4 regions of the Paenibacillus sp. NRS-1782 genome follow, and region 1 is predicted to be linked to each of the others. Evidence: riboswitches for the same ligand, from Rfam matches in the RefSeq annotation. Region 1 holds a riboswitch; each other region holds the start of a gene.

Evidence for each region. A riboswitch is a leader RNA that binds a small molecule or an ion and turns the genes downstream of it on or off. The one in region 1 is predicted to bind cyclic di-AMP.
Region 2: it holds a riboswitch for cyclic di-AMP, as region 1 does, so the genes downstream of both, ACIFQM_RS14100 (G5 domain-containing protein) here and ACIFQM_RS00100 (C40 family peptidase) in region 1, are expected to answer to the same signal.
Region 3: it holds a riboswitch for cyclic di-AMP, as region 1 does, so the genes downstream of both, ACIFQM_RS02840 (3D domain-containing protein) here and ACIFQM_RS00100 (C40 family peptidase) in region 1, are expected to answer to the same signal.
Region 4: it holds a riboswitch for cyclic di-AMP, as region 1 does, so the genes downstream of both, ACIFQM_RS01285 (hypothetical protein) here and ACIFQM_RS00100 (C40 family peptidase) in region 1, are expected to answer to the same signal.

What each region holds. Positions count from the first base shown of each region.
Region 1 is NZ_JBITPH010000001.1:12,864-20,993, reverse strand. It holds gene ACIFQM_RS00115 (YwhD family protein) at 1-228, opposite strand, end outside; gene ACIFQM_RS00110 (M1 family metallopeptidase) at 353-2,365, shown strand; gene ACIFQM_RS00105 (hypothetical protein) at 2,377-3,204, shown strand; cyclic di-AMP (ydaO/yuaA leader) riboswitch at 3,490-3,627, shown strand; gene ACIFQM_RS00100 (C40 family peptidase) at 3,632-4,132, shown strand; gene ACIFQM_RS00095 (GNAT family N-acetyltransferase) at 4,434-4,940, shown strand; gene ACIFQM_RS00090 (4a-hydroxytetrahydrobiopterin dehydratase) at 5,016-5,315, opposite strand; gene ACIFQM_RS00085 (hypothetical protein) at 5,434-5,727, opposite strand; gene motA (flagellar motor stator protein MotA) at 5,915-6,709, shown strand; gene motB (flagellar motor protein MotB) at 6,702-7,529, shown strand; gene rluF (23S rRNA pseudouridine(2604) synthase RluF) at 7,664-8,130, opposite strand, start outside.
Region 2 is NZ_JBITPH010000038.1:11,497-19,626, forward strand. It holds gene ACIFQM_RS14090 (HD domain-containing protein) at 1-317, shown strand, start outside; gene ACIFQM_RS14095 (TatD family hydrolase) at 359-1,129, shown strand; cyclic di-AMP (ydaO/yuaA leader) riboswitch at 1,331-1,613, shown strand; gene ACIFQM_RS14100 (G5 domain-containing protein) at 1,883-3,031, shown strand; gene rnmV (ribonuclease M5) at 3,179-3,724, shown strand; gene rsmA (16S rRNA (adenine(1518)-N(6)/adenine(1519)-N(6))-dimethyltransferase RsmA) at 3,732-4,616, shown strand; gene yabG (sporulation peptidase YabG) at 4,765-5,661, shown strand; gene veg (biofilm formation stimulator Veg) at 5,862-6,140, shown strand; gene ACIFQM_RS14125 (small, acid-soluble spore protein, alpha/beta type) at 6,305-6,484, shown strand; gene ispE (4-(cytidine 5'-diphospho)-2-C-methyl-D-erythritol kinase) at 6,641-7,495, shown strand; gene purR (pur operon repressor) at 7,681-8,130, shown strand, end outside.
Region 3 is NZ_JBITPH010000009.1:130,767-138,896, reverse strand. It holds gene ACIFQM_RS02850 (NADH:flavin oxidoreductase/NADH oxidase) at 1-925, opposite strand, end outside; gene ACIFQM_RS02845 (polysaccharide deacetylase family protein) at 1,229-2,035, shown strand; gene ACIFQM_RS02840 (3D domain-containing protein) at 2,193-2,861, opposite strand; cyclic di-AMP (ydaO/yuaA leader) riboswitch at 2,869-3,043, opposite strand; gene ACIFQM_RS02835 (amino acid ABC transporter ATP-binding protein) at 3,290-4,012, opposite strand; gene ACIFQM_RS02830 (ABC transporter substrate-binding protein/permease) at 3,999-5,462, opposite strand; gene ACIFQM_RS02825 (M20 family metallopeptidase) at 5,610-6,788, shown strand; gene ACIFQM_RS02820 (hypothetical protein) at 6,853-7,929, shown strand; gene glgA (glycogen synthase GlgA) at 8,043-8,130, opposite strand, start outside.
Region 4 is NZ_JBITPH010000004.1:80,650-88,779, forward strand. It holds gene kdpB (potassium-transporting ATPase subunit KdpB) at 1-1,724, opposite strand, end outside; gene kdpA (potassium-transporting ATPase subunit KdpA) at 1,783-3,459, opposite strand; gene kdpF (K(+)-transporting ATPase subunit F) at 3,609-3,686, opposite strand; gene ACIFQM_RS01285 (hypothetical protein) at 3,899-4,294, opposite strand; cyclic di-AMP (ydaO/yuaA leader) riboswitch at 4,410-4,585, opposite strand; gene ACIFQM_RS01290 (glutathione peroxidase) at 4,954-5,439, shown strand; tRNA gene ACIFQM_RS01295 (tRNA-Leu) at 5,596-5,678, opposite strand; gene ACIFQM_RS01300 (urease accessory protein UreF) at 5,952-6,641, shown strand; gene ACIFQM_RS01305 (XRE family transcriptional regulator) at 6,995-7,216, shown strand; gene ACIFQM_RS01310 (helix-turn-helix domain-containing protein) at 7,345-7,728, opposite strand; gene ACIFQM_RS01315 (helix-turn-helix domain-containing protein) at 7,834-8,130, opposite strand, start outside.

The DNA.
Region 1 (8,130 bases):
GCGTCCGTTTGGTACATCCTCTTTATTGGTAGAAAACTTAATCCCGCGTTCTACTTTACTTTTGGCATGCATGGCACCAACATCAATTTTGGCCTCGCCGCGGTCAATAATGACCGGGGACATGCTGTTCAGGTCGATTGACCCTGCGCCGAAGCCCTTATGTTTACTCTTGCCACTGACAATGTTCAGTGCAATCTGTTTTTTGCCGTCCGGCTGATTTTCACTCATGCGTCACTAAGCCTCCATTTTCCGTATTGACACTCATTCTACACTATAAATATTTTAACTAATAATCTCCCGAAAGCAAACATATACATGCTGTAGATGCTTGTCAACGGGAGGTATCCATTGTATGACCCCAGCACGCACCAAAATCGTTTTACTGTCTACACTAGCCCTCGGTCTCCTCGCAGGGACGTTATGGTTTGCCTGGCAGCCTGAATCTAAGTCCGATTCGCAATCCTTGGGCAAACCGCCGTACGATTCCCAGTCGGAGTCTGCTCTTGCGCCAAACATGGGCAAGCCCCTGGGGGCAAACATCCTGCCTGACGTACCCCAAAGTCCTCCGCAGCCCGCTTCGGAAGTTCTCAGCAAGCGTGTGGCGGAATACCACATTGACGTGTCCCTGGAGGAAGGACAGGTTTTGCGGGGCACCGAGACGCTTACATGGAAGCATCCGGGCACAAAAACCGTGAATGATCTATATCTGCACCTGTACCCCAATGCCTTCTCTTCCATGGAAACCACCTTCATGAAGGAATCCGGGGGCAAGCTACGCAGTGACACCATGCCCAAGAACGGCTTTGGCTCCATGACACTAACTGAACTTAAAACGGAAGACGGCTTATCCCTCCTGCACCGGACCCAATACGTGCAGCCGGATGACGGTAATGTGAACGACCGCTCGCTCATGAAGATACGTCTCCCCAAACCAGTCCGAGGTGGTGAAAGTATTACATTATATATGAAGTTTGAGGTAAAGCTCCCCGCCATCTTCGCACGTATGGGCGCAACAGATGATTTTGTCATGGCAGGTCAGTGGTTTCCCAAACTTAGCGTCTACGAAACCGCAGGACAGCGTGGACGCGCCGAGGAAGGCTGGAATCTGCATCAGTATCATGCAAACTCCGAATTTTACGCCGATTTTGGAATTTACAGTGTGCGGATTCGAGTGCCTGAAACATACATCGTGGCCGCAACTGGATTCCCCACCCGTGGAGCCGTCCGGCAAAATGGACAAAAAATATATCAATTTTACGCCGATGACGTACACGACTTTGCATGGTCCGCTTCACCCAATTTTGTAGCCGTAGAAGAACCATTTTCCTCTGCCGAGGTGCCGGGTGTCAAAATCAAGCTGTATCTCGATCCATCGCACAAGGAGCTCAAGGGACGCTATATGAGCGCAGCCAAGGCCGCTCTTTCCTATTACAGCAAGTGGTACGGGCCTTATCCATATTCGACCCTGTCCATCGTTGTACCACCCAAAGCAGGCAGCGGCGCGGGCGGCATGGAGTATCCCACACTCATTACGGCTGCAGCGGCGGATAACCTGAATCCAGGCTATAATCTGGAGCGGACAGTTGTTCATGAGATTGGGCATCAATATTTCTATGGAATGGTGGCAAACAACGAATTCGAGGAGCCATGGCTGGATGAAGGCTTTACCTCTTATGCAGAGGAACGGCTCATGGAGCAAGAATACGGATTGATCCCCAACTTGCCGTTACAGTCTGGACAGGTATCTTCCCCGCAGCCGTTAAACCGTGAGTCTTGGAAGTACGGCTCAGCTGCTAAATATGCACAAAATGCCTATTCTCGGGGCAAGCTGGTGCTGCGTGGCATTGAGCGCCAGGTCGGCGCGAAAAAAATGGACCGAATTATGCGTACCTACGTCCAGACCTACCGATTCAAGCATCCATCCTCACAGGATTTTCAGCGTATCGTCGAAAGAGTCACCGGACGTTCATGGAGCCACTATTTTGAACAATATGTATACGACGGCCAGATGGCGGATTTTTCAGTGGATCGCATTACGAACCGTAAGCTGGACAACGGATACGAAGCAACCATTACACTCAGCAAAAAAGGGGCAGATTATCCCAAGGTCCCTGTTCAAATTACCTTCAAGGACGGTACAACGATATTCAAGGCTTGGGACGGCATGGGCAAAAGCACCACCTATCGACTCAACAGTGCATCTCCAGTCTCCCATGTGATTATTGATCCACTGTACACGATTGCGCTGGAGAACAAGCATATCAACAACAACCTGAAGGCCGAACTGAACGAGAAAACACAGACCCGCTGGAGCATAAGTGTAACCAAGCTGCTGGAGACACTGCTTGGAAGTCTGTCATGGTGAGGTGTCTATAGATGCGTACCGTTATAAAAGAAGGCTGGGCGCTTGTGCGCATACAATTTTATATTGTCATCATTCTATTTTTGTATCGACTGCTATGGGGCGTTTTTCTCTATCGGGTGGTACAATCCGCCGTTACTCCCCTACTACTGCGCTACCCTGATCAGGGGCAAAATGAACTGGGGCAGACCTTATTTTGGATGGAGAGCCAGATTGCCCTGACAGACAACCGGGAGGTTCATATGTATCTGTGGATACTACTGGGGGCAACGGTGCTGCGTATACTGATTACCCCCTTCATCCGGGCGGGAATATACCAAAGTCTGCACACCCATGCGACCGAGCCACAAAGTCTGTCTTTTTTCCGTGGAATGAAACGTCATGGTTTATCATCGCTGATCTATTACGTCATCGAGCTTGGGCTCTTGCTGCTCCCTGCTTTCTGGATGGTACCGAGGCTCTACCCTATCGTAGCCGGGGCGCTGCAATCTCCCGCCTATCTGCTGCATGTGCTGCCCTATGCCATCGGTTGGATCGCTTATGGCTGGTTCATCCGCCAGTGCATCCTGTACATGCAGCTAGGCACCGTAGGTGGTCACGCCATACTGTCGTCGCTGCTCGCCTTCTTTCGCCAAATCCTCGCGGCTATCGGTATTTCGCTTCTGCTCGGCGCAGGTGTGTTGCTTGTCCTTGGCCTATTCGGCATGGTGGCGATGATTTGGACTGGCATGCTGGCACTCATTCTCCAGCAAACGTATCATTTTGTTACCAGTCTGGTCAGGCTATGGCACATCAGTTCACAGTACCGCCTATGGCATACTGATATCTCCGGCAGAGGTTGAACCCCCACTCCGTTCCTCCTGAGCAATTTTTGGCTGTCGGAAGGAGACTATCTATATCCATTTCTATTCATGTAAACGGCACCTAACTGAATACTCTTAGCAAAATCTGTTCCCTCGATAAAGGGAGCAGATTTTTTTGTAACTTTTTGCGATGAAACATTTGCCAAAGCCAGCCAACTTTGTTACAATAATCGCAGTGAACTGATAGTAACAACTTTGTAATCTTTATTGTAACCTTTACCTTAAAAATATCGTTATCGTGAATACTGCTCTCCAAGGTGCACATCTTAAGTTAAGCCTAATTCCTGGCACCTAGGAAGCGGGGGAACCAGTTTGGGTGAATTGATCTCGCAACAGAGTGATCATAGGGGAACCTTCTACCGAATCCTTAAGCTAACCTCGCAGGCATTGGAAGGGGTATTTTTTTTTGAAGAAGAAACTAACAATCGCAGTCATGGGTCTTGCCATTGCCTTTACATCTTTTACATTCGGTGGCGGCAGTGCATTTGCAGACTCCAAGATGGACCAGGTGATCCAAGATACCAAAGGAACGAGCTATAGAAGCGGAGGCACTACACTCGACGGATTCGATTGCTCCGGCTTCACAATGTATGTATATCAAAAATTGGGAATTAAACTGCCGCATCAATCCGGATCACAATTCAAAATGGGATCTTCCGTATCCCGCGATGAAATGAGACCTGGAGACCTGGTGTTCTTCAACACCACAGGTAGAGGCATTTCCCATGTAGGTATCTTCATGGGTGAAGGGAAATTTGCCCACTCCTCATCTTCACGTGGTGTAGTTGTTAGCTCACTGAACGAAAATTATTACGCTAACCGATATGTCGGTGCCAAAAGAATTATGAGTACAGATGCTTACCACGCTGTAGCTTCTGAAACTCCTGATGACGACAACGTAGAATAACTAACGAACAGCAAGCTAACCTGAGCCGCAATTTGATTCTGGCCGGAATCGAATTGCGGCTTTTTATGTCCGCAACATCAGAAACGTTAATTTTACTGACGAACTGACACCTCAAAAGGTTTCAGTTTTTGCGAACATCGTCGATTTTACCGTCACGGCGAGGGAGCATATGAGCAGTAAAGCCTTCTTATTGAATGTATACCCGACTTGAGCATGAAATAAACACGCTTGCCAATCCCCTGCAACTTGTCTACAATCTGTTGTTAATAGTTTAAGTATTGTAAAAGGAGGATGGGAAAACATGCCGGCCTCAATATCTAACTACCGAATCGTGCCGATGGACGAGCAGCAGGCGGCTGCGATATGTGAGTGGCGCTATGATCCACCCTACAATATATACGGCTGGCTACCCTGGGAACAAATGAAGGTGCTTGAGGTCGAATTTGGAAGCCCCACGCTCCGCGAGGAGCAATATGTAGCTGTACTGGATGACGAGAACATACTAACCGGATTTGCTCAATATTTCCCGATGCTTGGCGTGACCCGGCTAGGTCTGGGAATGCATCCCGGATTGTGCGGGCATGGCAGAGGCGCCGAATTTGTCCGTGCCATTGCCGAGGAAGCCAGACGACGCAACCCTGAAAATGAAATTGATCTGGAGGTGCTGACCTGGAATGGGCGCGCCATCCGGGCTTACAAGGCTGCCGGATTTGAGCTTACGGATACCTATGAACGTCAGACTCCCGATGGCAAGAAGCCGTTTCATTGTATGGTGTATCTTCCCGACCACCAGCCTCGTGTTCTATGATAAAAGCGCCTTCGGCATACAACTGCATTGTTGTATATCGAAGGCGCTTTTATCATACGGTAGGCCACGATTAGTTCAATGACTGCTACGCATTTTCTCAAAAGCTTCATTATATTGTTGGGCTTCCTTAATATCCACGGCCATAATGCCACCGTCATCCCAGGAGGTTAAACGCAGGGTCACGGTCTTATAATCAATCGTAATAAATGGATGATGATTAAATGCTTCCGATATAGCAGCAACTTCATCCACGAATGCAATCCCTTTCATAAAACTGAAAAAATTATATTTCCGGACAATCCATCGTCCTTCCTCCAGTTCCCAGCCCTCCAGCTTCTCTAGATGTGCTTCAATCTCTTCTTGTGTAAAAGGCATGATACGACTCCTCCCTGTTTATACGGAAGCCTTTCAGCCGCTTGAATGCGACCAAAACTACGATATATTGGTGTCCATATTACCACGGCCCCGTTGATAAATCCATTAAACGGCCTGCTCAAATCAAAGGTACCGACGTCAACTCCTCATCTCCAATGAGCACATAGATACGGTGCTGCTCCGGTTCATAGATGACAACACCGCTGCCCACAGCGATAACGGGCTCTGTACCCAGCGCATAAAACAGGTCTTCAGCCAGCGCTTCATTGACTTCCTGACGCCCTGCCGGGTCCAGCCTGTCCCAATCTTCTGCTTCCATTTCGAAAAATTCATAGCTATCTGGAATGCGTCCCACAGCCTCTGTCAAATCGTTCAAAATTTGTTCATACTCCCGTCCGTGCTTCACTCCCATGCCATTTCCTCCAATTCTTCCGCCATTCATTACATAATCACCTTATTATACCGGAAATTCGTACTTAACAAAAAAGAGAGTTTTGTCGATAAATACTATAATCCGTCTTGTAATGACGTGCCTGGGGCAAGGACGACCCCAGCGGCATGAAAGGATTCAAAATCTATTCTCATGGATGAGGTGTATCATGCAAATTTCAACCATTATCGGACTTGTACTCGGGATTGTGTCATTGGTCGTCGGGATGATTCTCAAAGGCGCGCCAGTAATCAACTTGGTCAACAACCCCGCTGCTTACATGATTATTTTTGTCGGAACGGCAGCAAGTATTTTTATGGCCTTCCCGATGGAAGAAATCAAACGGATTCCAAAACTGTTCAAGGTTATTTTCACCGAACAAAAGCTTTTGGACCGTAAAGAGCTCATCGGCACGTTTACCGAATGGGCATCCATTACCCGTCGCGAAGGTCTGCTTGCGCTGGAATCCAAGGTAGAGGAGATCGACGATCCCTTTATGCGTGGTGGTATGCGTATGATTATTGATGGTAATGATCAGGAATTCGTGCGGGATGTTCTAATGGAGGACATTAACGCTACCGAGGATCGACACCGCTCCGGCGCGCTGATTTTCTCTCAGGCTGGTATGTACGCTCCAACACTCGGGGTACTCGGTGCCGTCGTAGGTCTGATTGCCGCTCTGGCCGATCTTAGTGACATGGCCAAGCTGTCTCATGCCATCGCGGCAGCCTTTATTGCGACGTTGCTTGGTATTTTTACAGGTTATGTCCTGTGGCATCCAATGTCCAATAAGCTGAAACGGTTATCCAAAAAAGAAGTGGAGCTTAAATTGATGATGGTCGAAGGCCTGCTCTCAATTCAATCAGGTATATCCACCATTGCGATCAGCCAGAAGCTGACGATATTCCTGACTCCAACCGAACGGGCTACCCTGATCAAGAAGGATGGGGATTCCGGTGAGTAAAAAAAGACATGAACCGCACGAGGAGCATGCCGACGAAAGCTGGCTGTTGCCATATTCCGACTTGATGACCCTTCTGCTAGCTCTTTTCATCGTCTTATTCGGGATGAGTGCGATCGACGCCAAAAAATTTGAAACTATGGCTCAATCCATGAGTGCGGCTTTTAGTGGCGGCACCGGCATACTGGATCACTCTGCCGCCAATCCATCGTCACAATCCGCAGATATGGGCAAAAATAAAGAACAGGTAACACAACCTATAAAGTCTAAAGCCACTTCTACGGCTGAACTGCAAAAGCAACTCGCCCAGCGGGAAGAAGAGGATTTGAAAAAGCTCAAAAAGCAAATGGATCAGTATATTGAAAATAATGGTCTGACTCCGCTGCTCAATACAAAGCTGAACCAATCCCAGCTCATGATCACCATTAGCGATAACGCCCTGTTTTCATCGGGTCAGGCTGAGGTAAAACCGGAAGCACGAAAGCTGGCCAAGTCCATCTCCAGCATGCTCCAGCAATTTCCTGGCTATGATGTCATCGTATCAGGCCATACAGATAATGTGCCGATTTCCAATAGTCAGTTTCCGTCCAACTTTGATTTGAGTGCCAAACGATCTCTGAATTTCTTGCGCATTTTGCTACTCAATCCGCAGCTTGATCCAACCAAATTTGTATCCATCGGTTATGGTGAGTATCGTCCACTAGCAAGCAATCAGGATGGTCAAGGACGCTCCAAAAACCGCCGTGTCGAAATTTCCGTACTACGTAAGTATCAGAACGGCACACAAGTTATCAGTCCTACCTCAAGCTCGAATGAAGGTTGATTATGTATATGTTATATAGACAAAGGCACCGCCGCATTTTTTATGCAGCTGGTGCCTTTTCATTGTGCTATTCCACTCTGCCTCTTGTCCTATCCATTGCCCTGCTATCTATCAGCCATGAGAAGCCCTCAGGTTTAGCTGAGTGTATAATTCAGCATCTCACCTAGCTCCTGCTTCTCCGTCTCTGTCAGGTCACGCCAGGCGCCTCTCTGAAGCGACCCCAATCGAATATTCATAATCCGCAGACGTTGCAGCTTCTTCACCTCATAGCTGAAGGCAGCACACATGCGCCGGATCTGACGGTTTTTCCCTTCCGTCAATATGATGCGGAATACGTACTCAGATACACGCGTCACTTCGCAGGGGAGCGTCCGCTGGCCGAGTATTTTTACACCTGTGGACATCCCCTGTATAAAAGATGGTGTGACGGGTCGATCCACCGTTACGATATATTCCTTCTCATGCTTGCCTTCCGCCCGTAAAATCTTATTCACAATATCTCCGTCATTGGTAAGTAAAATAAGACCCTCCGAATCTTTATCCAGACGCCCGATTGGAAAAATCCGCTGCGGGTGCCCCACAAAATCGGCAACATTCCCTT
Region 2 (8,130 bases), on a different contig from region 1:
ATATGGATACAGATACCATTGACGACATTCGGACAGCGCTGAAGCAGGTTGGTTTACATCCCGAATATGATCTGGAAATTGATTTTCCGACGGATCTTCCTTATGATGTGTTTCGGCAGGGTGGCTCGACGGACAACCAGATTTTACTGCTTGGACGTAAAGGAGAAGTGAGAGAAATTTCCGAAGTATCGGAAATTGTGCGCTCCATTAGCGGTATTCACCGGGGTAAATATCACATGTACTATCCCCAAAACAAATTGGATGGGGTAAAGGACAAGCTTCCTGCCGAAATAAGGAATTATTTTGTCAAACAATAGACAAACATATGCCAATAAAAGTAAATAAGGGGACATGAATTTTGAATTTATTTGACACTCATACCCATCTGGATGCGCCGCAATTTGACGAAGATCGGGAAGAAGTTATAGCACGTGCTGTCGAAGCGGGAGTAACCCGCATGATTAATATCGGATTTAATCGTGAGACGATTCCATCCACGATGAAATTGGCTGAGACGTATGATTTTATTTATGCGGCAATTGGATGGCACCCACAGGATGCGATTACGATGCAGGAGGGGGATTTGGAATGGATTGCATCGTTATGCAGTCATAAGAAAGTCGTGGCGATCGGGGAGATTGGTCTGGATTATTATTGGGACACATCACCGAAGGATGTACAGCATCGGGTGCTACGCAACCAGATTGGACTGGCTCGTGAGCTGCACATGCCAATTGTCATCCATAACCGGGATGCGCATGAAGATATTGTTAAGATTTTGCGTGAAGAAAAGGCGAGTGAGGTTGGCGGAGTCATGCATTCCTTTTCCGGAAGCTGGGAGACGGCTAAAATGGTGCTGGATATGGGCTTTCACCTCTCTTTTGGCGGACCCATAACGTTCAAAAATGCCAAGCAGCCAAAGGAGGTACTCGCACAGGTGCCGCTGGACCGTCTGCTCATTGAAACGGACGCTCCCTATCTAACGCCCCATCCGTTCCGCGGGAAGCGAAATGAGTCCGCACACGTGGGACTGGTCGCAGAGGCGGCTGCCCAAATCAAGGGAATTACGGTGGAGGAATTAGTGTCAATAACGACCCAAAATGCCTTGGAACGATTTGACATTAAGTGAAAAAGTGAAGGAATCGATCAAAATAAAGAGATAGACGAAGCTAATCATGAATTTGTTGCAGGAAACTCGAGAATATTACAATATTTTAACCGAATATTTTAAAAAATGTACTTGAAACCTGCTTTACAACATGCATAGAAACAGGATATCATCTTTTCAGTGAATTGTTGTTTGAGTGTAAACATCAACAGCTCATTTCATGAACCAGTCTCGCTGAGTCCCTTTTACAGGGAACGGGGGAACCGATATGGCTTACAGTACGTCCGGCGTATGGCAAGAAGGGAACGTCTCTTCCGTCCAGCCGGCTCGACCGAAATTCTTTTCCCGGATGGGATTGAACAGGTGGAGGGGCCGTATTTCGATTTCTTTCTGGGTCTTCGGGGTGAATGCGAAGGCGACCGCCATGAGCGGTTGACCCAAGCTAGGGCGTCTCTCTACGTCCGAACCCGACAGCTAACCCCGTAAGCGTAACAAGAGAGAAGCCATCTCGTGCATGATTTTTCCGCATATTCGCACATGCCGGAAGCCACGAAAGAGCTCTCTAGTCTCTTTTTCTGGCTTTTTTTGTTGTGAATAAAAGAAAATCTGTCATCATACTGTGATTAAACAGGGGAGGACAGCATGCCGCGAAGACGGGTACATGGTGCAGGACAGTCGCATTACGGGCTTGTCTTGTAGAAAATCTGTTATAGTCACGTCAATCTCAACTATGTCTTACTCCAGACGGCGGGCTATGTAAGGAGGACGGAGGAAATGGGCATTTTCCAAAAAGAGGAGACCCATGAGTCACGCTCATCCAGCATGTCTTACGTATTGCGTTGGAAGCAAGAAAATGTGCGCCAGGCTGCTTTGGTTGCTATTTTTCTAATCGCACTAACGATTATGATTTCAATTCTGGTGTACACTGAATCTAAAAAACAGGTCTTTTTTGTCATCGATGGTAAGGCATCTGCGGTAGAAACCCGGCAATCCCAGCTCCAAGATTTGCTCAAAGAGCATTCGATTTCACTTCAGCCGCATGATACGGTTTCGATGCCGCTGAACGGAGCAGTACAGGATGGGGATCGCGTAGTCATCAAACGTGCCAATCAGGTCAAATTATCCTTAGCCAACGAGACGAAAAAATTGTACACAACAGAAAATACAGTAGAGGGTGCCATTCGCACCTCGGGCTATAAATTATCGTCAAATGATAAAGTTTATCCTGCTCTGGATGCTTCTGTTTCGTCTAACATGGACATAAAAATCATCCGTGTGAAGAAACAGCAGGTTGAACAGAAGCAACAGGTACCTTATCAGGTCATCAAAACGGCCGATCCAAGTCTCTATAAAGGTGATAATCGGGTCATCCAAAGCGGTAAAACGGGTGTTGTGGTCCAGCATGTTCAAAAGGTATACCATGACGGAAAATTGGTATCCAAGCAGCTGGTAAACAAGGAAGTCGCACAGAATCGTGTGGATAAGGTGATTGCGGTAGGAACGAAGAAAAAACCGGTCGTTCTGGCTGCTTCTGTCGGTCCTGAAGATGCCGTTAAGGCAACACGGGTTAGTTCGGACAATGCTGTCCGTAAAGCAGGTGTGAATTTTAAATATAACAAAGTATTACAAAACGTCTCCATGACGGCCTATTCGTCACAGGAGCCAGGTATCGGTACACGTACCGCATCCGGCACGCGTGTCACGGAAGGACGCACCATCGCTGTCGATCCGAGTGTGATTCCAATCGGCTGGTGGGTATATATTGAAGGGGTGGGCTTCCGCCGTGCGGAGGATACCGGTGGCGCAATTAAAGGCCACAAAATCGATGTGTATTATGAGAGTTTGAGTCAAGCCAATCAGTTTGGTCGCAAGCACGGTAAAACCGTATATGTGATTGGACCCGTGAAGCCTGAAATGAACTAAAAACGTGTTGTATATGTTTAGGGCAATGCGATAGTATTAACATCATAGTTATGCCATGCTAAGAAGAGGATACCCTCTTCTTATTTTGTTTTCAAAAGCAGGGAAAGATGAATATAGCTGACTGTGTAGCAGTGGAGGGAAACGCAAATGATCAAGGAAGTGATCGTGGTAGAGGGTCGGGATGATACGGTCGCTATTCGCCGTGCTGTCGAAGCGGATACGATAGAAACGGGCGGCTCAGCCATTAATAAAATGACGCTGCGCAAAATTGCGCTGGCGCAGGAGCGGCGGGGTGTCATTATTTTGACCGATCCCGATCATGCAGGGGAGCGTATCCGCAAAATTATCGCCTCCAAGGTGCCTGGCTGCAAGCAGGCCTTTATACCAGAGGCAGAAGCGACGCGCAAAGGGGATATTGGCGTGGAGAATGCCTCGCCTGAAGCGATCAGACATGCTCTGGCACGGGTGCATACGACGGTGGAAGGGGCCGATCCGCTAATTGATTGGGCGGACCTGATTGACGCCGGGCTGATCACCCACCCGAATGCTGCTGCACGACGTATGGCTTTGGGTAATATGCTGGGTATTGGTTACTGTAACGGTAAGCAGTTACATAAACGGCTCGCTGTGTTCCAGATCAGCCGTGAGGAATTTGCCGGTGCGCTGGCACAAATTGAAAGTGAAGGAATGTGATATCCGTATGACAGGGATTCAAAATATAGCAACACCGCGGCGCACGAAGGAAATTATTCAGCGGCACGGGTTTTCGTTCAAGAAGAGCTTGGGACAAAACTTTCTGATTGATCAAAATATTCTGAACAAGATCGTGAATGCTGCGGGATTGGACGAAACGAAGGGCGCACTGGAGATCGGTCCGGGGATTGGCGCTTTGACCGAGAAGCTGGCGCAATCGGCCAAGGTAGTTACAGCTGTCGAAATTGACCAGCGGCTTTTGCCTATTCTCGAAGAGGTGCTGGCCCCTTATGAGCATGTGAAGGTACGCCATGGGGATGTGCTGAAGCTGGATTTGCGAGAGGTGTTTGCTTCCGATTTTGCCGGGGTCAGTAAAGTGAGCGTCGTCGCTAATCTGCCGTACTACGTCACTACACCGATTCTGATGAGGCTGCTGGAGGACAAGCTCCCTCTGGAGAATATTGTCGTCATGATTCAAAAGGAAGTGGCTGAGCGTATGGCAGCGTCTCCTGGGACGAAGGATTACGGCAGCTTGAGTATTGCAGTGCAATATTACAGCGAACCCGAATTGGTCTGCATCGTACCGAATACGGTATTTATTCCCCAGCCGAATGTAGAATCGGCGGTCATCCGTTTGCGTGTGCGGGAAGTGCCTCCGGTAGAGGTGGTGGACGAGCAGCATTTCTTCGAAGTCGTACATGCTTCATTTGCCCAGCGTCGCAAGACCATTTCGAATAACCTGAAAAGCCGCTTCTTTACCAAAGAGAACAGGGACACGCTGGAGCCGCTGTTGCTTCAGGCAGGCATAGAGCCTTCCCGTCGGGGCGAGACGCTGAGTATCGAGGAATTTGCGCGTCTGAGCGCTGTGTTGCTGGAAGCCGGGATTTCCTGACCTGACGTACGAGCTATCGCTTAGCAGCAATCAGAGAGTCTCTGGTTGCGCTTTGCACGGTTGTGGCTGGTTTGTATAAGCTCTTGAGCATGATAAGGAACCAAACTGTGCATTCACCCATACGATATGGGAGGGGTGATACAGTGTGATGATTTTAGGAGACTTGGTCGTTCGAAAATCGTATGGCGGAGATGTCACGTTTCGCGTTGAGGACATCCAGCGGGATAAAGCGATCATTAAAGGGACGGAATTTCGGCTTCTTGCCGATTCCCCTGTGAACGATCTGGTCAAGGTGCCTGCAGACCAGATTAGCGGGAAGACACGGCAGGCCCATATTAAGGCGGATGAGTCTCTCAATCTGTTGCAGCAGGCACGACAGAAGCAAGCAGCCCGCAGTCAGGCGGCTTTGATCGGGGAGTGGAGTGATCCGGTGGAGTCGACGTATTTTGAAATGCCCGGCAAGGTACTTCATCTGGATGGGGACCCCGGCTATTTGAAAAAATGTCTCAGCTTATATGAGCAGCTTCGCGTTCCTGCAGAGGGACATCATGTTCACGAATCAGCTATGGCCGACACGTTGTATCGTCTGCTTCCCCGTATTCGCCCGGATATCGTAGTCATTACCGGACATGACGGGGTGTTGAAGCAGCCACAGCCTTATGATTTATATAGCCTGAAAAGCTATAAAAATTCGCAAAATTTTGTGGCGGCGATCCAGGTAGCGAGACAATATGAACGTCATCTGGATTCATTGACGATTGTGGCGGGAGCGTGTCAGTCCCATTTTGAAGCGCTGCTGCGTGCAGGAGCGAACTTTGCCAGCTCACCAGGGCGTATACTGATTCACGCGCTGGACCCGGTATATGTGGCTGCCAAGGCTGCCTTTACGTCGATCCGTGATACAGTGAACATGGGCGACTTGTTTCATCAGACGATTAGTGGCAGCCGTGGCGTAGGTGGTATCGAAACCCGGGGAAGTTATCGTATCGGTTTGCCGAAGCTGGAAAATTTGTCGACTCTTAAAGTAACGCCTTCCGCAATCTAAGGTTTGAACCTGTTAAATAGGATTTATCTGGATAAAAAGCCTCTGTGTACAGGGGCTTTTTGGCATTTTTATACGCATATTCCTGTTCGCAAAAAATTAAATTGACAACTTATTTTTCGGGTTGATATAATATTTAGCTTGATTTGACATTGTCTCTAAAATTCGTTATAATGGACAAGGAAAGAGGTGGTCGTTAGGCAATGGCTAAAAATACGCTGTTGGAAATCAAACGCAGTCTCGACGCACATGTAGGGCAAAAAATTTTGCTGCGGGCTAACGGCGGACGCCGTAAGACCGTCGAACGAACTGGTGTCTTGGAAGAAACGTACCCTTCTGTTTTTATCGTCAAGCTGGATCAGGAGCAACAAACGTTCAAGCGTGTCTCCTACAGCTATGCTGACATTCTTACCGAGTCGGTAGAAGTTACCGTCTATGATCCCGACTCCCATACAAGTGTCGAATGTTTTGACACACCTTAATTGATTTTATGTAATCTATACCGGCTTTGCAGGTTTAACGGCGGCTTCGTCATTCCAAATGACGGGGCCGTTTTGTATATATGGGGCAGGATGAAGCATCGCGTCTTTGCGCATACTAAGGCGGGAATGATCTTCCTTATTCCACTGCCGAAGGAGGCGTACGCATGAGTCGGAGAAGACGAGGTGTCATGTCGGAAGAGCTTAAGTATGAGCTGGCTAAGGATCTTGGATTTTACGATACGGTCAAGGAAGAGGGCTGGGGAGGCATTAAAGCCAAGGATGCGGGCAATATGGTGAAGCGGGCCATTCAGCTTGCAGAGCAGGCAGCTTCCCGCAAATCGTAGCCATCGTTAGTGCTTCGGTAGTACTGATGAAAAAGCGGGGATCTCCGGTATTATACCGGGTGGTCTCCGCTTTTTTGAACCTCATGACTTGACACGCTGAGTCTGATATAATATGTTAAGCTGTCTTGAGGGAAAAGTTGAAGGTGGGTGAACGCCTTGAAAATATACGAAAAAGCACCGGCAAAAATCAATTTAATGCTTGATGTATTACGCAAACGGGATGACGGATATCACGAGGTTGAAATGATTATGACCATGGTCGATTTGTCTGATCGTTTGACCATGTCCGAGTTACCGCGTGATACCATTATCATTTCAAGCCAAGCCGGGTACATACCGCTAGATGAGAAAAATCTGGCTTTTCAGGCCGCGCGTCTGATTAAGGAACGTTATGATGTCTCTACGGGCGTGCATATCCATTTGGACAAGCATATCCCGGTAGCCGCAGGGTTAGCAGGCGGAAGCAGTGATGCCGCGGCAGCGCTGCGTGGGCTAAACAAGCTGTGGAAGCTTGGCATTTCGGATGCTGAATTAAGAGTACTGGGCGCTGAGCTTGGTTCTGATGTGCCCTTCTGTATTACAGGCGGTACGGCTTTAGCGAGTGGACGCGGGGAATTACTTAGGCCACTTCCGAATCCACCCCAATGCTGGGTCATTCTCGCGAAGCCGCCGATTAATGTATCGACGGCTGAAGTGTACGGACGCGTTAAAGCGGATCAGATCACGCATCACCCGTCTGCCCGGCAGATGGAGCAAGCGATCCGCAACGCTTCTTTTACCGATGTATGTAATGCGCTCGGGAATGTACTGGAGGATGTCACACTCAAGCTGTACCCGGAGGTGGAGCATCTTAAAAACTCTATGATTCGATTAGGAGCGGATGGGGTGCTAATGTCAGGCAGTGGTCCTACAGTGTTCGGGCTGGTGTCGAAGGAAGCCAAAGTACCGCGCATTTATAACGGACTCAGAGGATTCTGCAAGGATGTGTACGCAGTACGACTTCTGACCTGATTATGGTTTTTTATTTCTAATTTTAGTGGTATTTGTTGTACAAATACGTACGAAGATGATATATTTACTATTAAATATTCGGATTTTACTATATCACTTACATTCCGCCAGCAGCCGGCCAGTCCGCCGGTGCTTTTACTGTACGAAGCGGGCGGCAGGAGAAGAATAGATCGCGAGGAATTGTTGTGAAAAAACTTAAAAGAAGCTCACGATTGGTGGAAATGACACAATTTTTGCTGTCACGGCCGCATACGCTGGTGCCTCTTACGCATTTTGCGGATCGTTATGGGGCGGCAAAATCGTCCATAAGCGAAGACCTGGCCATTATCAAGGAAGTATTTGAGGATGAAGGCATTGGTGAGCTTCTGACGTTGGCGGGAGCGGCAGGAGGCGTCAAGCTGATCCCAAGACTGTCCAAGCAGCATGCGCTTACATTTGCGAATGACCTGTGTGCACAGCTGGAGCAGCCGGATCGTATCTTACCCGGAGGATATCTGTATCTGTCGGATTTGCTGGGTCAACCGGCGATGATGAATGAGGCTGGTAAAATATTTGCTACTGCATTTGCCAACAGACAGATTGATGTAGTCATGACGGTGGAAACGAAAGGGATTCCGCTTGCCTATGCAACCGGG
Region 3 (8,130 bases), on a different contig from region 1:
CTATCGCTACCAGATCAGCTTCTTTTTGCTGAATCACCCGCCGGGCATCCTCATAATCGTCCAGTAGACCGACAGCGATTACAGGCACATTAAGCTTTTCACGTATATCACGTGCCAAATCCACCTGATATCCCGCACGCGCAGATGGACCGCCATTGGAACCAATCGGCCCCTCGCCACCAGAGGAGATGTGAAAAATATCCACACCTGCATCACGATATCGTTCCCCTATGCCCGCTATGTATTCCACATTATATCCGTTTTCTACATACTCTTTGGCGGATATCCGCATCAACACAGGCATATCAGACGGAAGCACCTCTTTAACAGCCTGAATCACTTCAACACCGAACAGCGATAAATCCTGTCCATACTCATCTTCTCTTGTGTTCGTTAAAGGGGAATGAAATTGATGAATTAGATAACCATGAGCGCCATGAATTTCTACTGTATCAAACCCGGCTTCCACCGCGCGGCGCGCGCCTTCCTTATAAGCCTGAACCAGCTCCCTGGCTTCGGCTGTCGTCAAAGCATGCGGCTCCTTGAAACGTTCGCTAAAAGCTATCGAGGACGGTGCAACAGGCAAGTCGGCATCTTCAGCCTTTCGTCCGGCATGACCTAATTGAATTCCGATTTTGGCACCGTACTTGTGGACTTCCTCCACTATTTTACGGTATGCAGGAATATGCTCGTCACTCCAAATACCCAGATCATGATCTGTAATGCGTCCATCCGGGTGGACCGCTGTCATTTCCACAATAATCAGCCCGGTGCCACCTACTGCCCGGCTAACGTAATGGACATGATGCCAATCATTTGGCTTTCCATCTTTGGCCTCCACACTGTATTGGCACATGGGGGGCATTACAATTCGATTTTTTAAAGAGAGTCCCTTTAATTGATAAGGAGTAAACAAGTCGGTCACTTTGATCCATCCTTCCTTTAATTCCATCTCTGTACAATATGAATTGCAACCCCATTATACACCAGTAATCACTGGATACCGAATCCATTTAAAGGCTAAAAGCTGCGAAAATACTGCTGTTTTCGGTCAGGTTTAATAGAATATGTTCGTTTAGCTTCGTGATCTGCACTTACATCCGTATTGTGCTGCATTTCCACTCAACCATTCAATAGTCTAACCTGTTCAGCAGCATAATTTCAACATGTCAGGTACATAATAAATGAAAGCAACAGAAGGAACCACTGCACGGAAAGGGGGATACATATGCCGTACAGGGGAATATTGCCAATCATGTCACTGTTACTAGCATTTTCGAGTTTTCCCGTTCACGCGGATGCGCCTCCCGATATCGGAACGACTCATTCCAAGGAAGCGACTGTTGTTTCTTCAGCACATAAGAGCAGAGAACGAGCCACTCCCACATTAGCCATGCTTCGAAAAAAACATGCGGATATTTTCAAAATGTGCGGCCCGCACACTCAGCAAATTGCCCTGACTTTTGATGACGTGCCCGATTCCCGGTATACGCCGCAGGTTCTGGACATTTTGCATGCGAATGGGATCAAAGCCACCTTCTTTATTGTCGGTCACCGTGCGGAAAAACACCCGGGCATGATTCGCCGTATCGTACGTGAAGGCCATGCCTTAGGCAACCATTCCTATACCCATCCGGATTTTAGGAAGGCTTCACCGGAACGCTTTCGCAACCAGATTAAGAAAACAGAACATATTTTGGAGGCCACTGTAGGCTTTCGACCCAAGCTGATCCGCCCGCCCTATGGTGAAATTACGGAGCCTCAGATCCGATGGGCGCGTCGTCACGGCTACATGATTGTCAATTGGAACGTAGACTCCCTCGATTGGAAGGGACTCAGTAAAACACAAATTCAGCGTAATGTGATCCCGGCTACTGGACCAGGCTCTATCATTTTAATGCACGCAGGTGGAGGTCAAAGCTCCAATCTGAAAGGCACTGTTCAATCCCTGCCGGGTCTCATTCAGTCGCTGAAAGCCAAGGGCTACAAATTTGTCACGGTTCCCCGGCTACTTCACACCTCGGAGCGGAAATAACAGTAAAGGGCTGTCTTGTCAGCAGATGCATTCTGCGGTCAAGACAGCCCTTTACTAATCGACAAGACCCATATATGATCTGAACCTGCGATTACGTTATTTGATTATAGTTTACATAATATATATTATGTTCACTTAATTCATTTGCTTACATAGTCTATTTATCAATGACATACAGCTTCACATTCTGAAAACCAAAGTCACTCACAAAAGATGGGCTGCCTGGAATGAAAATATCAATCCGTTTACCCGTGATGGCGCTGCCCTTATCACGTGCTACTGCTACAAAAGATTGATCCGGCAGCCCCGGGTGGGAATAGCCTGTAACCAACACTTTCGTACCCAACGGAATTACGTTGGGGTCTACCGCAATCGTACCGAGCTTAAGCGGATTTCCGAAATAGTCCACCGCTCCCCATTTTCCATTTTCACTGGCTGCTGCGGAATACGCTGTGGCCTTCACGTCAACTACTTTTCTGTAGTTGAATGTTTTGCCCCATGCTTCAACCTGTTGACCGTCACCTGCTGGCGCTTTCTCGGAAAGAAGCTGAGGCTTCGAATCCGAAGCGGCCTTTAACTTGTTCTCGTCCGGCACCTTAATTTGCATTCCTGCATATATATTGCTGGCGGCAACATCCGGGTTCTCCTTTTGCAGATCTTCTACAAATACCCCGTAACGTTGAGCAAGTAAAAAGAAGGTGTCACCTTCCTTGGCCGTATGAAGCGAAGCAGCGTCGGCTACCCCGGCTGTCTGCGCCAATCCTGCAATGGCTACTGCCAGCACCGCAAATTTCATTGTTTTTCCAATACGTTTCAGATGTTTCAAAAGATATGTACCTCCTCTGTTATGCCTGCGAAGTTAGCTGTCGGATTCGGACTCAGGAGAAGCCCTATGCTTAATGCAATTCACCCCTAGGCAACCTTCCATCCATTCGTATGAAGACGGATCAGAAGTTACTGCCGTTGTTACGTCCCCCGCACTTCCCATGGTTTTGGGTCCCGCATTCAGCGTCTGTCGTAGCTGTCTGCTGCCCCGGTAAGTTTTGGCTCACTGCATAATATCACAATTTTGTAACCTTATCTGCATGAAAATGTTGGGAACCTTGAACATCATACTACATGTGTTACAATTTTGTCATCATGAAATCGAAATTAGTTACAAAAATATGAACGAGGATGACAAAAAAAAGAAAAAGCCCCCCGTCAAACTTCCAACGCGGAGAGCTTTCTTCATAGCCTTTACAAGCTCATTTCTTACAAAACCTTGGCAAGAAAATCCCGGGTACGATCATGGCTTGGAGTACCAAAAACCTGCTCCGGTGTACCTTGCTCCACAATTTGACCGTTATCCATAAAGATAATGCGGTCTCCTACCTCGCGGGCAAAGCCCATTTCATGGGTCACGATGACCATCGTCATGCCACCCTCAGCCAGTTTCTTCATCACGTCCAGCACCTCCCCGACCATTTCAGGGTCCAAAGCCGAAGTCGGCTCATCGAAGAGCATTACATGCGGCTGCATCGCCAAGGCGCGTGCAATCGCAATCCGCTGCTTCTGTCCACCGGATAACTGATTTGGATAGGTGGCCTTTTTGTCTTCAAGTCCAACGGTGCGCAGCAGCTCCAGCGCAATTTTCTCAGCTTCCTTCACAGACTGGCCCCTAACCTGAGTTGGCGCAAGCGTCAGATTTTGCAGCACCGTTTTGTGCGGGAACAGGTTGAAATGCTGGAACACCATCCCCATTTTTTCACGAGTCGCATTAATGTTATGACCACGAGCTGTGATCGGCTCGCCCTCAAACAAAATCTCCCCGTCGGTCGGCTGCTCCAGCAGATTCATACAACGTAAAAATGTACTTTTCCCCGAACCACTCGGGCCAATGACGACAACAACCTCGCCTTTGGCAATATCTATATCAATGCCTTTTAAAATTTCACTTTTGCCGAACGATTTACGCAGTTGTTTAACGGTGATCACTGGCTCTCAACTTCCTTTCCCATAAACCCAACAGCTTCGACAAGCTGAATGTCATTACAAAATAAATAGCAGCCGCGATGACGAACGGACTTAATCCTTCGTAGGTGATGTTCTTAATGACTTGGGCCTGATACATAATATCCACGATACCGATGGTAGAAATGATGGAGGACTCTTTAATAATCGTAATAAACTCATTGCCGATCGCAGGCAGTACAGACTTGAACGCTTGCGGTAAAATGACGTGACGCATAGCTTTGCCTCGTCCCATACCGAGTGAACGAGCTGCTTCCATCTGACCACGGTCCACTGCCTGGATACCTGCACGGAAAATTTCAGCCAGATAAGCCGAGCTATTCAGAGATAACGTAATAATACCGGACTGAAGTGGCGTAAAATTGACGCCCAGCGTCAAAGCAACCCCATAATGGATGATCATAAGCTGTACCAGCATAGGTGTACCACGTAGTACCTCTACGTAGGCCGTACCCAACCATTCAATGATACGTACACCACTCATCCGCAGCAGAGAGATGATCAGACCAATGATAAATCCGAACAGTACCCCGAGCGCAGACAGCAACAACGTGTAGCCGATACCCGTAACGTAAAAGCTGCGATATTTCCAAAATATATCCACGATGTTATTGGATGAAACCTGTCGATCCGCATTGAGCGCACTCGCTTCTGTGGAAAACTTTTCAATAGAACCGTCTGCTTTCAGGCGAGTCAACGTTTTATTTACAGAGGCCAGCAGTTCAGCATTTCCTTTACGAATACCTACAGCGGTTTCTGCTCCCTCATCCTCTGGCACCGCCTTGGCGAGCGTTACCGTACCGTCCAACGTATATCCTTTAGCAACTGTATCCTCAATCACGACAGCGTTAATACGCTGTGTCCGAAGCTGGAGTACCAGGTCGGAGATTTTATCCAGCGAAGTTACAGAGGAATTGGGCACTTTTTGAGCAATCTCTTCCTGAATACTGCCCTTTTGTGCCCCGATCTTCTCGCCTTTCAAAGCAGCCATCATCGGATATTTGTCCTTATCCTCCGGACGTACCATAATGACTTGCTTGGAGTGGTAGTATACATCCGAAAAATCAATGCTCTTTCTGCGTTCATCCGTTGGTGTCATACCAGACAGTACCAGGTCTACACGACCGCTTTGCAGGGCAGGCAGCAACGAGTCAAAGCTCATGTCCTCAATGACCAGCTCTGCACCCAGATCCTTGGCAATTTCATTGGCGATATCAACGTCAAATCCTACAATGGTATCCTTGCCGTTAATGTCTTTATGAAACTCATAAGGCGGAAAATCGGCACTCATGCCGAGTACAAGTTTTGACTGTGTCTTCGCTTCCGTCCCGTATGCAGTAAGCATCGGAAGACCAGCCAACAGCAAGATAACCGCCGTCAGAATAAGGGCGGTAAAACGATATGCCTTTTTCAATCTTTTTTTCTCTCCTTAAATTCTTTATAATAAATAAGATTGTGTCATTATAAATGAATATGCATGATTATGCAATGAATGTTATAGTACAAATTCAGCACTCTAGCTTAGTACCTACATTACAGCATATATAAAGGAGTTTTTAGCATGGATTTTAAACAGACGATCCAACGTACCATTGAGCAGCATGCCCAAAGTTTTAAGGATATTTCTATATATATTGGCGCAAACCCAGAGCTGGGGAATGAGGAGTTTTTGGCGGCTGCTCGTCTAAAAGAGGAATTGGCTTTTCACGGATTTGAAGTGCAGGCTCTTGTTCTAGGTATCGAAACGGCTTTTATTGCGACTTATAAAGCCGCAAAACCCGGTCCGGTCATCGCTTTTCTAGCAGAATATGACGCCCTGAAAGGTCTGGGACACGCATGCGGACACCATCTGATCTGTATGATGAGTACAGGAGCGGCTGTTGGCCTCAAATCGGTCATTGACGAGATCGGTGGAGAAGTACGAGTATACGGCACACCTGCCGAGGAAACACGCGGTGCCAAGGTCCCCATGGCGGCTGCCGGGTTGTTTGATGATTGTGATATAGCACTCATGACGCATCCTTACGACGGTTATGAAAAATCGGGTAAATCGCTGGCGATTGATGCCGTACAATTCGAATTCTTTGGGCAATCCGCTCACGCGGCGGCCAGTCCCCACGAAGGTATTAACGCGTTGGACGCGGTGATTCAAACGTTCAACGGCATTAATGCGTTCCGCCAGCAGGTGAAGAGTACGGTACGTATTCACGGCATCATTAATCAAGGAGGCCAGGCAGCAAACATCATTCCTGATTATGCCTCTGCCCAATTTTATGTACGGGCTGCTACACGGCATGAACTGAATTCATTGACTCGCCGCGTCATTCAAATTGCCGAAGGAGCGGCCCTACAAGCCGGGTGTCGTCTGAAAACCTCGAATTATGAGACATCTTATGATGAAATGGTGACCAACCGTGCGCTCTCCGATGCCTTTACCGCAAATTTGGTGCTGACAGGCATTCCGCAGGAGGACATCACAGAGGGCGAAGATCACGGCTCCATGGATATTGGAAATGTGTCGCTGCACTGTCCCGCCATTCATCCGTACATTCAAGTTATTGACGAGAAGCACGCCTTGCATACACCTGAATTCCGCGATTTGGCGATGCAGGACCGGGCGCTGGAAGGAATGTTGCTAGCCGCCAGAACCTTGGCCTGGACCGCATGTGATGTAATCACGAATCCTGAGTTACTGACACAGATTAAGGAAGAATTCTCTCTGCTGAAAAGAAAAATTTAAAATTTTAATTTCGCCAAATTTTTAATTTCGTCTTCCGTCTTCTCTCCAGAAAGGAGCAGTCATTATGAATCATATGAGCAGCTTTTGGGCGTTGTTTATTGTGGTCGACATCATTATTTTGTGGTTCTTTTTTCGAGCATTATACCGAAGGAACAGGGAAAATCGAAAGACACGCCGCCGTAATGCTTTTTTTCTCCGCTCCCCGTCCCCTTCTTCCCTTGAACAGGGGCGGTATAAGGAAATTATAGAGCTCGTGCAGCTTCTGGAACAATCTATTCCAGCCTCCTACGCTCATAGTGTAAGGCGGCGTGTAATGGATACCCATCCTCACCTGACGGAACAGGAATACGATTGGCGCTGGAATGAGCTCAAACGCTATTTTATGCTATGTGCGATTATGAATCGAGTGCCCATGTTCAGTCCAGATGTGGATGAACTGTGGCACGAAATGCTGATGTTTACGCGGGAATACCAGCATTTCTCGGAAGCCTTCTTTGGTCGTATGCTGCACCACGCCCCTCACGCTGGCTCACAGCCGATGCCAGATGAACGGGCATGGTTTGACTGGCTGTATGCGGAATGCTTTGGCTGGAACCACTATAGTGCAAGCTTATGGGGGACTTTTTTCAATCATCCATTACCGAATAACGAGCTTGCACACTATTACAAGCTGACAGCTTCCGGGCAGCCAGCAGGCGATCGTTGGAATATGCAGGAGAGCATAGGCATCTCTCAGCAGGCACAGCAAGCGGTTCAGAGGATCATGAACCATCTGCGTAATCGGGTGAATGAAGCAGTGGATGATCCAGATGGCAAGCGGCTGCTGAAGGTCAACTATTTACAAATAGATGATCTGCTGCTGGCCGTCGTATGGTATTCCTGGTATCAACCCCATCAGTTTGCCTTGCAGATGCATCCTGATGCTACAGGAAGTGCCGCATTAGCAAGCTCGTCAGGCTGTAGTTCAGCAAGTGGCTGCTCGAATTGGGATACGCACCACTCGAACCATCACTCTTGCCACGGAAGCTCCCATGATGGAGGCTCATCTCACCACGATTCGGGTGATTCCGGCGGTAGCCATTCCTCGTGCAGCAGTAGCTCCTCATGCGGAAGCAGCTGTGGTGGAGGCGGAGGCGACTGATCGCAGCAAAAAAGGGCATTCCTCAGCCACTATTGGCTTCTGTGGGATGCCCTTTTTCCATTGTACTATGCCAATTCTGCCTTGTTCAGACACTCCTGCCCGGTCGACTTAGTTCATTCGTTCCCTGTCAGTGAACGGTAAATATCCAGATACGCTCCAGCCGACACATCCCAGCTGTACTCTCCTGCAAAAGCAGTGTGT
Region 4 (8,130 bases), on a different contig from region 1:
CTGAATGTCGTCAATGCACCGCGTGTCATGAGTAGCTGTTTTCCGATAGCGACCACCTCAATAATCTTGGACGGATCGGAATCCAAATCCACCATATTGGCGGCTTCCTTGGCTGCAACCGTGCCACTATTCATGGCAAGCCCCACATCAGCCTGCGCCAGCGCAGGAGCATCATTCGTCCCGTCCCCGGTCATGGCAACCAGCTTGCCCAGCTCCTGCTCACGACGAATAACCGCAATTTTATCCTCTGGCTTGCTTTCAGCCACAAAATCATCCACACCCGCTTCCCGCGCAATCGTCGCAGCCGTCAGCGGATTATCCCCGGTACACATGATCGTATGGATACCCATTTCCCGGAGCTGATCAAACCGCTCCTTCATGCCCGGCTTCACCGTATCCTTCAAATAAATAATGCCATATATCCGATCATTCAGCGCGACAGCCAGCGGCGTACCTCCTTCAGAGGCCACCTGATTCGCTTTTTCCTCCAGATCGGCTGGGACGCTACCGTTTTGCGATAGTACCCACTGCCGGACAGAGTCCACCGCGCCCTTGCGTACCTTTCGTCCATCGGCCAGATCCAGACCACTCATCCGGGTTTCCGCCTTGAACTCGATAAAGGTCCCGCCTGCTGCCAAGGATTCATCCAGTGTGTACTCCTGCTTGCGCATCAACTCCAGAACTGAGCGCCCCTCGGGCGTCTCATCCTTCATCGAGCTCATCGCAGCCCACTTGACTAGCTCTGCCTCTTCTACGCCCCCTACAGGCACGAATTGGCTCGCCATCCGGTTACCGAAGGTAATTGTACCCGTTTTGTCCAGAATCATTGTATTGATGTCTCCAGATGCTTCTACCGCCTTGCCTGACATCGCCAGCACGTTAAACTGGGTGACCCGGTCCATACCAGCAATCCCGATGGCTGACAGCAGTCCTCCAATCGTGGTCGGAATCAGACAGACCAGCAACGAGATAAGCACGGGAACAGGCAAGTCAATGTTAAAATGACGAGCAATCGGTGCCAGTGTCACCACCACGATCATAAAAATAATCGTTAAGCTGATCAGCAGGGTATTCAGCGCAATCTCGTTCGGCGTCTTTTGGCGCTGTGCGCCTTCCACGAGCGAAATCATTTTATCAATGAACGTTTCGCCCGGTTCTGTCGTAATCCGCACCTTAATCCGGTCACTGACCACACGCGTCCCGCCGGTTACCGAGCAAAAATCACCACCCGATTCCTTGATCACCGGGGCCGATTCTCCCGTAATCGCCGATTCATCCACTGAGGCAAGACCTTCAATCACCTCACCATCGCTCGGAATCATCTCGCCCTGGGACACCATCACAATGTCACCCTTGCGCAGCTCGGTCGAGCTGACCACCTGAATCTCATCCCCGACAAGCTTATTGGCTTGAGTATCCTGCTTGGATTTTTTCAAAGAGGCAGCCTGTGCCTTACCCCGCCCTTCCGCGAGCGCTTCGGCAAAGTTAGCAAAGAGCAGCGTGAACAACAGAATCATAAAAACCGCCAGGTTAAAGCCCATTTCGTTACCCGTTCCAAAATAACCGGGGAACAGCAGCATCAGCAGCACGACCAATGTGCCGATCTCCACGACGAACATGACTGGATTTTTCATCATGATCATCGGATTTAATTTCATAAAGCTATCCTTGATCGCATGCTTCAAGATGCTTTTATCCAGCATGCGTTTGCGTTGTTCCTTCATGATCAAGCACCCCGTTCATTCATTCTCATTCTCATTTTCTTCTTCCTGTTCATCTTCTTCACATGGTCAAAAACTCAGCCACAGGCCCCAATACGATGACGGGCAAGAAGGTCAACGCACCAATCAGCAGCACAACCCCGATCAGAATCGCCCCAAACAGCTTGTTGTCTGTGCGAAGTGTGCCCGTCGTCACTGGAGTCGGTGCTTTGGCATTCAATGAAGCCGCTACAGCTAACAGTGCAACAATAGATACATATCGTCCAAAGAACATAACCACACCCGCTGTCGTGTTCCAGAATACGTTGTTATCCGCAAGACCCTCAAATCCCGAACCGTTATTAGCCGCAGATGACGCATATTCATATAACACCTGAGTCAACCCGTGATATCCGGGGTTCGTGACCGCATCGTATCCCCAATGACTCATAAAGGCGAGCGCAGTCGGCACCAAAATGAGAAACGGATGTACCAAAATGGCAATCGCGATCAGCTTCATTTCCTTGCCTTCTATTTTCCTGCCCATAAATTCCGGGGTCCTGCCGACCATCAATCCACATATAAACACACCCAGAATCGCATACATCAGCATATTCATCAGCCCGACACCCTTACCGCCGAAAATGACGTTCAGCATCATTTCGCCCAAAGCAGCCATACCGCCCAATGGAGTCAGTGTATCGTGCATGTTATTGACCGAGCCTGTCGTAGCCGCCGTCGTCACCGCCGTGAACAATGCCGATTGTCCGATGCCGAAGCGGACCTCTTTCCCTTCCATGCTACCCTGAGAAGCATCCACCCCCAGTGCCTGAATCAGCGGATTACCCGTTTTCTCTGATACGTACGTAATGGCTAGGAATACGAGAAACAGTACCATCATGGAGCTAAATATAATCCACCCCTGCTTGCGATTACGAGCGAATAGCCCAAAGGTATACGGCAGTGAAGCCGGCATCACCCACATCGCCAAAATTTCCAGCACATTCGTCCAGGGGTTTGGATTTTCAAAAGGATGCGCCGAGTTGGCCCCATAGAAACCGCCCCCGTTCGTCCCCAAGTGCTTGATTGATTCCAGCGAAGCAACGGGTCCCAAGGCCATTTGCTGCTGTGTTCCGCTCAGCGTCGTGATATCCGCCGCAGGCTGAAGCGTCTGCGGTACTTTCAATCCAACCAGCACCAGTGTAAGTACAAAGGCCAGTGGCAGGAAAATCCGTATAATCGCTTTGATAAAATCCTGAAAAAAGTTGCCCATTCCTTCTCCGCGCCGCGTCAATCCTCTCATAAAAGCCGCAGCAACCGAAAAACCGGAAGCAGCCGAAGTGAACATCATCATCGTAACAAACGCCATCTGTGTCAGATACGTAAGCCCGCTTTCTCCGCTATAATGCTGGAGATTCGTATTGGTCATAAAGCTGATCACCGTGTTAAAGGCCAGTGACGCCTCCATATTGCCGTTTCCAGTCGGGTTACCGGGAAGCAGTCCCTGCAAGCGCAGCAGCACATAGCTGATCGCTACAAGCACGACATTCGTAGCAATAAAGCTCATCACATACGTGGTCCAACGCATGCTCTCCAGCTTTTTCAATCCTATAACCTTATAAATCAACTTCTCCGTCCCGCCAAAGACTCGATCCGTCCGATTTGGTTCATTGGAGAACACATGATATATATAGGTGCCCACTGGTTTCACCAGGAGCAGCAATATCACAATCACAATTCCAATTTGCAGCAGCTCCATCATCTATTTCCTCCCTCAAAATACTCCTGCGTTTGGACAACAGACGGGTTCATCGCACCAGTCGAATGCACACGTTTGCGAAAGCCCGCTGACTCTGATGTTTCATCCATGATCTGCTGTCCCCCGCCCGCTTGATCCTGCTTAGCTGATTAGAACTTTTCAGGATTCAGGAGTGCGTAGATTAAATACACAAATACAATAGCCGTAAGCGCAAGCACAACCATCATCCCTTTCGCCCTCCTTTGGAGGTCTGCGCATCACACCAGCGTACAAGCATCAGTATCATTCCATAACTCACAGCCATCACCAGCAGCATGTATATATCCATCATGTTCATACCCTCCCGTATCCGTTCTTAATTCATCATTCTGACACTCTCGTAAAATCGCTATGCAACTAAATTCGCAAATTTTAATGTATACCAGCACACCGTAAGCGACTATCCGTTCAGCAGGAAACCCACCTCTCCGTTCAAAGTGTAGATCACATGGTCCGCTCCCAAACCTCGATAAATCCCTTGAGGATTACAGCCGTGTGTAATGACATAGATCGGATCTGCTGTCAGCGGCCGGCATATTTGCAGAAAACGGCACGTCAGATTCAAGCTGTTCTCGAACAAATACACGCAGCCAATTTCTTTTTTGGGAAAATTCCATTTCCCCGCTTGCATCGTATTGATGCGCACAACATGCTCCACACCCATTTTTTTGAGCTGTCGTTCCTCCTGAGCGCTATTCGTCAGAACCGCAAACGCCAGTTTTTTGAACATAAGCAATTTCACAAAATTTCTGCCCGTTTCATTTGGTGCAGTGACAATGATTAGCCGACCTTCCATCAGTAGCTCCTCTCCCGGTATAAAAAGACAACAAAAAGAAGCCAAAGGAAAAAGGCTTTCCTCCGGCTTCTTACGTAACCATGATAAAATAAACCATGGCTGCACACGGCGGTTTGTTGCCTCTCCCTGTACGCTTACGAGGTTAGCTGTCGGATTCGGACGTGAGAGTCGCCCTATTTCTGGCACTTGGCCAGAAAATTCACCCCATGAGACACACGGCCCTCTAAAAGCCGCATAGATCCCGTTTGGTTCCCCCGCTTTTGCAACTGCAAAATTCAGCGCTATAGACAATTCGTTGCTGCTTCATTCACTTCATTTGAAATTACGTCTTGAATCATACACCCGCGCAAGGAACACTGTAAAGCTCACCTGCGGGGTTATAAATCGGTCTTTAGAGCATAAAAGATTAATAACAGCGCTTACAACATAAATATTCTTCTCCCAGCTCCTTCAAGCTCGGTTTTTCATCTCTTTTCGAAAATGAAGAGGCATGTCAATATTGACGTATGGGGAGCGTTTTTTGTCCTTTATTTGTAAAAGAGAAAGAAAAAGTGCTGTATGCACCTGATAAACGGCGCATTACATCTATTTATAGGTTTGCAACTCTTCGTTAAATTTCTTACAATTTAATTGTAGAATATCAAATTAGGAGGAAAACCATGACCGTTTATGAATATGATGCACAAACCCTGCAAGGGAACGTAATTCCGTTGTCCACATACGAAGGAAAAGTACTGCTCATCGTGAATACAGCCAGCAAATGCGGGCTAACCCCCCAATACAAGGCGCTACAAGAACTATATGACCAATACCAAGAGCAGGGTCTTGAAATCTTGGGGTTTCCCAGCAATCAGTTTGCCAAGCAAGAGCCAGGTTCCAGCGAGGACATTTCGGAGTTTTGCCAGATCAACTATGGAGTTACATTTCCGATGTTTGCCAAAATAGATGTCAATGGCGATCAGGCGCACCTTTTATTTCGCTACCTCACCCAAACAGCTCCCGGCGTATTAGGCTCCAAAGCGATCAAATGGAATTTCACTAAATTTTTGATTACACGCGAAGGTAACGTATTTAAGCGCTATGCCCCACAGACAACTCCAGATAAACTGACGGGGGATATTGAGAAGCTTTTACAGCAAAGCTGACAGGCTATTTCATCACCTTCTCACAAGCAGCCGATCCAGGCAACTGCTCCTGCGGCTAGGAAAAAGGATATTTTAGTTCAGCTTATATAACAAAAAAAGCATCCAATCACGTCAAAAACGTGTCAGGATGCTTTTTTAACTGTGTCTTGCATGTAATGCGGTCGAGAGGACTCGAACCTCCACGGGCGTACGCCCACTACCCCCTCAAGATAGCGTGTCTGCCATTCCACCACGACCGCAAATTCTAATGTTTTGAGGCAACAGATTTATTATACTCCCTTGTATTCTATTTGTAAACATAAATACAACAATTATTTTAAAGTCATATAATATAACATGTAATAGCTATAAAAATATTTAATTTGACATGTCAGCACTATGAGTGTAAATATATATTACATAATATCTCTATTTTTTCTAAGTACTTTTCTGAATGCGCTTTTTAAAGTTATTTAATTTAACATGAACATTCTATTCCAAGGAGGCGAACCGCATTGCACAAAGGCAATCGTTTGCTGAACTACGCATTGCTGTTGGACCCTTCCCTGCCTGTCGGTGGCTTCACTCGTTCCTACGGGCTGGAGGAGCTGTTTCGCAATGGCCGCTTAACCTGTTTACAAGACTTGGAACACTATGTACGCACTGATCTGCTTCCTCAGTTCACATCCCTCGATGGCATGGCTATCAAAAGCCTCTATATCGCTGTTCAGCAAAATGATGGTTGGCGTATCGCCCTCATTGATAAAATGCTGCACGCCCAGCGCTCTTCCCTACAGCATGTGAAAGAGTCACGCCTATCTGGCCAACGCCTGCTTAAGCTCGCCAAAGCCTTGTACCCTTGGCTTGAATTTGACCAACTCGAAGCTACACTCATCCAATACAATGCGATTGGTACACTCGCAACCGTTCATAGTTGGATTAACGTTTCCCTTGGAAATAATGTAGAGCAGACCATTCACGGCTACCTTGCTGCGGCAGTGTCCTTCTGTGTCGAAGATGCTTTTAAGCTGCTCAATCCTCCTTCTGAGGAAAAGAACCCTGTTATTCAGCGAATGACCAACGAGCTGCTAGCCGCATGGAAACAATACAATGTCCCTGAGTCAGAGCCAACCGCATTTCAGCGCGGACTTCTGTATAGGCATTGGTCCAGCTCCTACATTACTCAGCCACCCTATATGAGCAGCAGCCACCAGCGCGGGTGAACTTCACTGATTCCTTCGTACGCCCTCGTTATACGCCTCCTGCATCCCCCTGATGCCTGTTTTCAAAATTCCAGCACCAATGCCAAAAGCACTCCCACCACTTTTTCCAGTGGCAGAGTGCTTTTTTTATCCGGAATACAACTGCAATTTCGCACAATTAACAGGCTTCAGATGGATCATCCAGACCATTCATCACTTAATTAAGTTATATTTTTATCCGAATTACGTATTTTAGATTGTAAAAACACGTATAAACGTGTATCATAGTTTCAGATGGTTAATTCTAACATGTTTACTGATGATTATTATAACACACCAATTATTCCGCAAGAATCCGTAAGGGGCGATTTCACTTGAACAACAAAATGCCTGTCACCTCCCTCGGGTGGGCCATCAAACAAAGGCTTGTCGAACTTCGGCTGGATCAGAAAACATTTTGTGAAACGCATAACATCCCGCCTTCACGCTTGTCCAATCTGATTCACGGCACCCGCAAAGCACAAAGGTACAGAAAACAAGTTGCTGCAATCCTCAACATTGACGATAACGATTATAAGGAGGCACCACCACTCTGAAACCAACGATGTGAGCGTCTTTCCAAGTATACGAGACGCTACAACATCGACAACCCAAATAAACTCGTCAATCGAACCCGCCAGTCCGTTTTACGTGTTTTCAACCTGAGTGATCTTTAGAGAGAAGATCATTCAGGCTGTGTTTTGTCATTCTCACCTTTTTGCTTACGATATTTCGCAAATTCCACATATTCTAATATGAAATTCTGTTCTTCTGTTTCCAGATCCTCTGCCTGGCTATTCAATGGCCCCATCACTCCAAAAAAATAAGCAGCCTTTTGCTCCTGAAGTACACCCTGACCAGGCTTGACGCCTTTCATTAACCAATCCAGCGATACATAAAAAAAGTCCGAAATCTGGATTAAATGCATCGTTCCCGGCGTTGTTTTTCCTCTTCTCCAGTCTCCAAGATTCCCCGAGCTGATTTTGAGCTTTTCACAAAACGCCTTCTTCGTCATTCCCCGATCCTTAATCAAGGCTTCAATCCGTTGATAAATCGTTTGGTCTCCCACAATTATCCCCTCCGACACCCTAACTTTTTATTGAACTGTTCCCAAATTTTAAATATCATTGCAAACATACTTATTCGGTAATCAATACTTTAATTCTGCACCCGTTTATTCTGTCATTGAATCTTCCTGATTTTTCTCTTTACGAAAGCGGGTAAATTCAATATACTCAAGTATAAAATCCTTTTCCGCCTCACTAAGCGATCCCCCCTGGCAATCCAGTTGCCCTGAAACTCCAAAAAAATAAGGGTCTCTCGACTCCCTCAGCGCCTCACCCTGCACATCGCGCCCCAACATGATCCAATCCAGACTGGCATTAAAAAACGAAGCGATTTCAATGAGTTTATTCGTGCCTGGCGTCGTTTTTCCTCTTTTCCAGTCCCCAAAGTTCCCTGTACTAATACC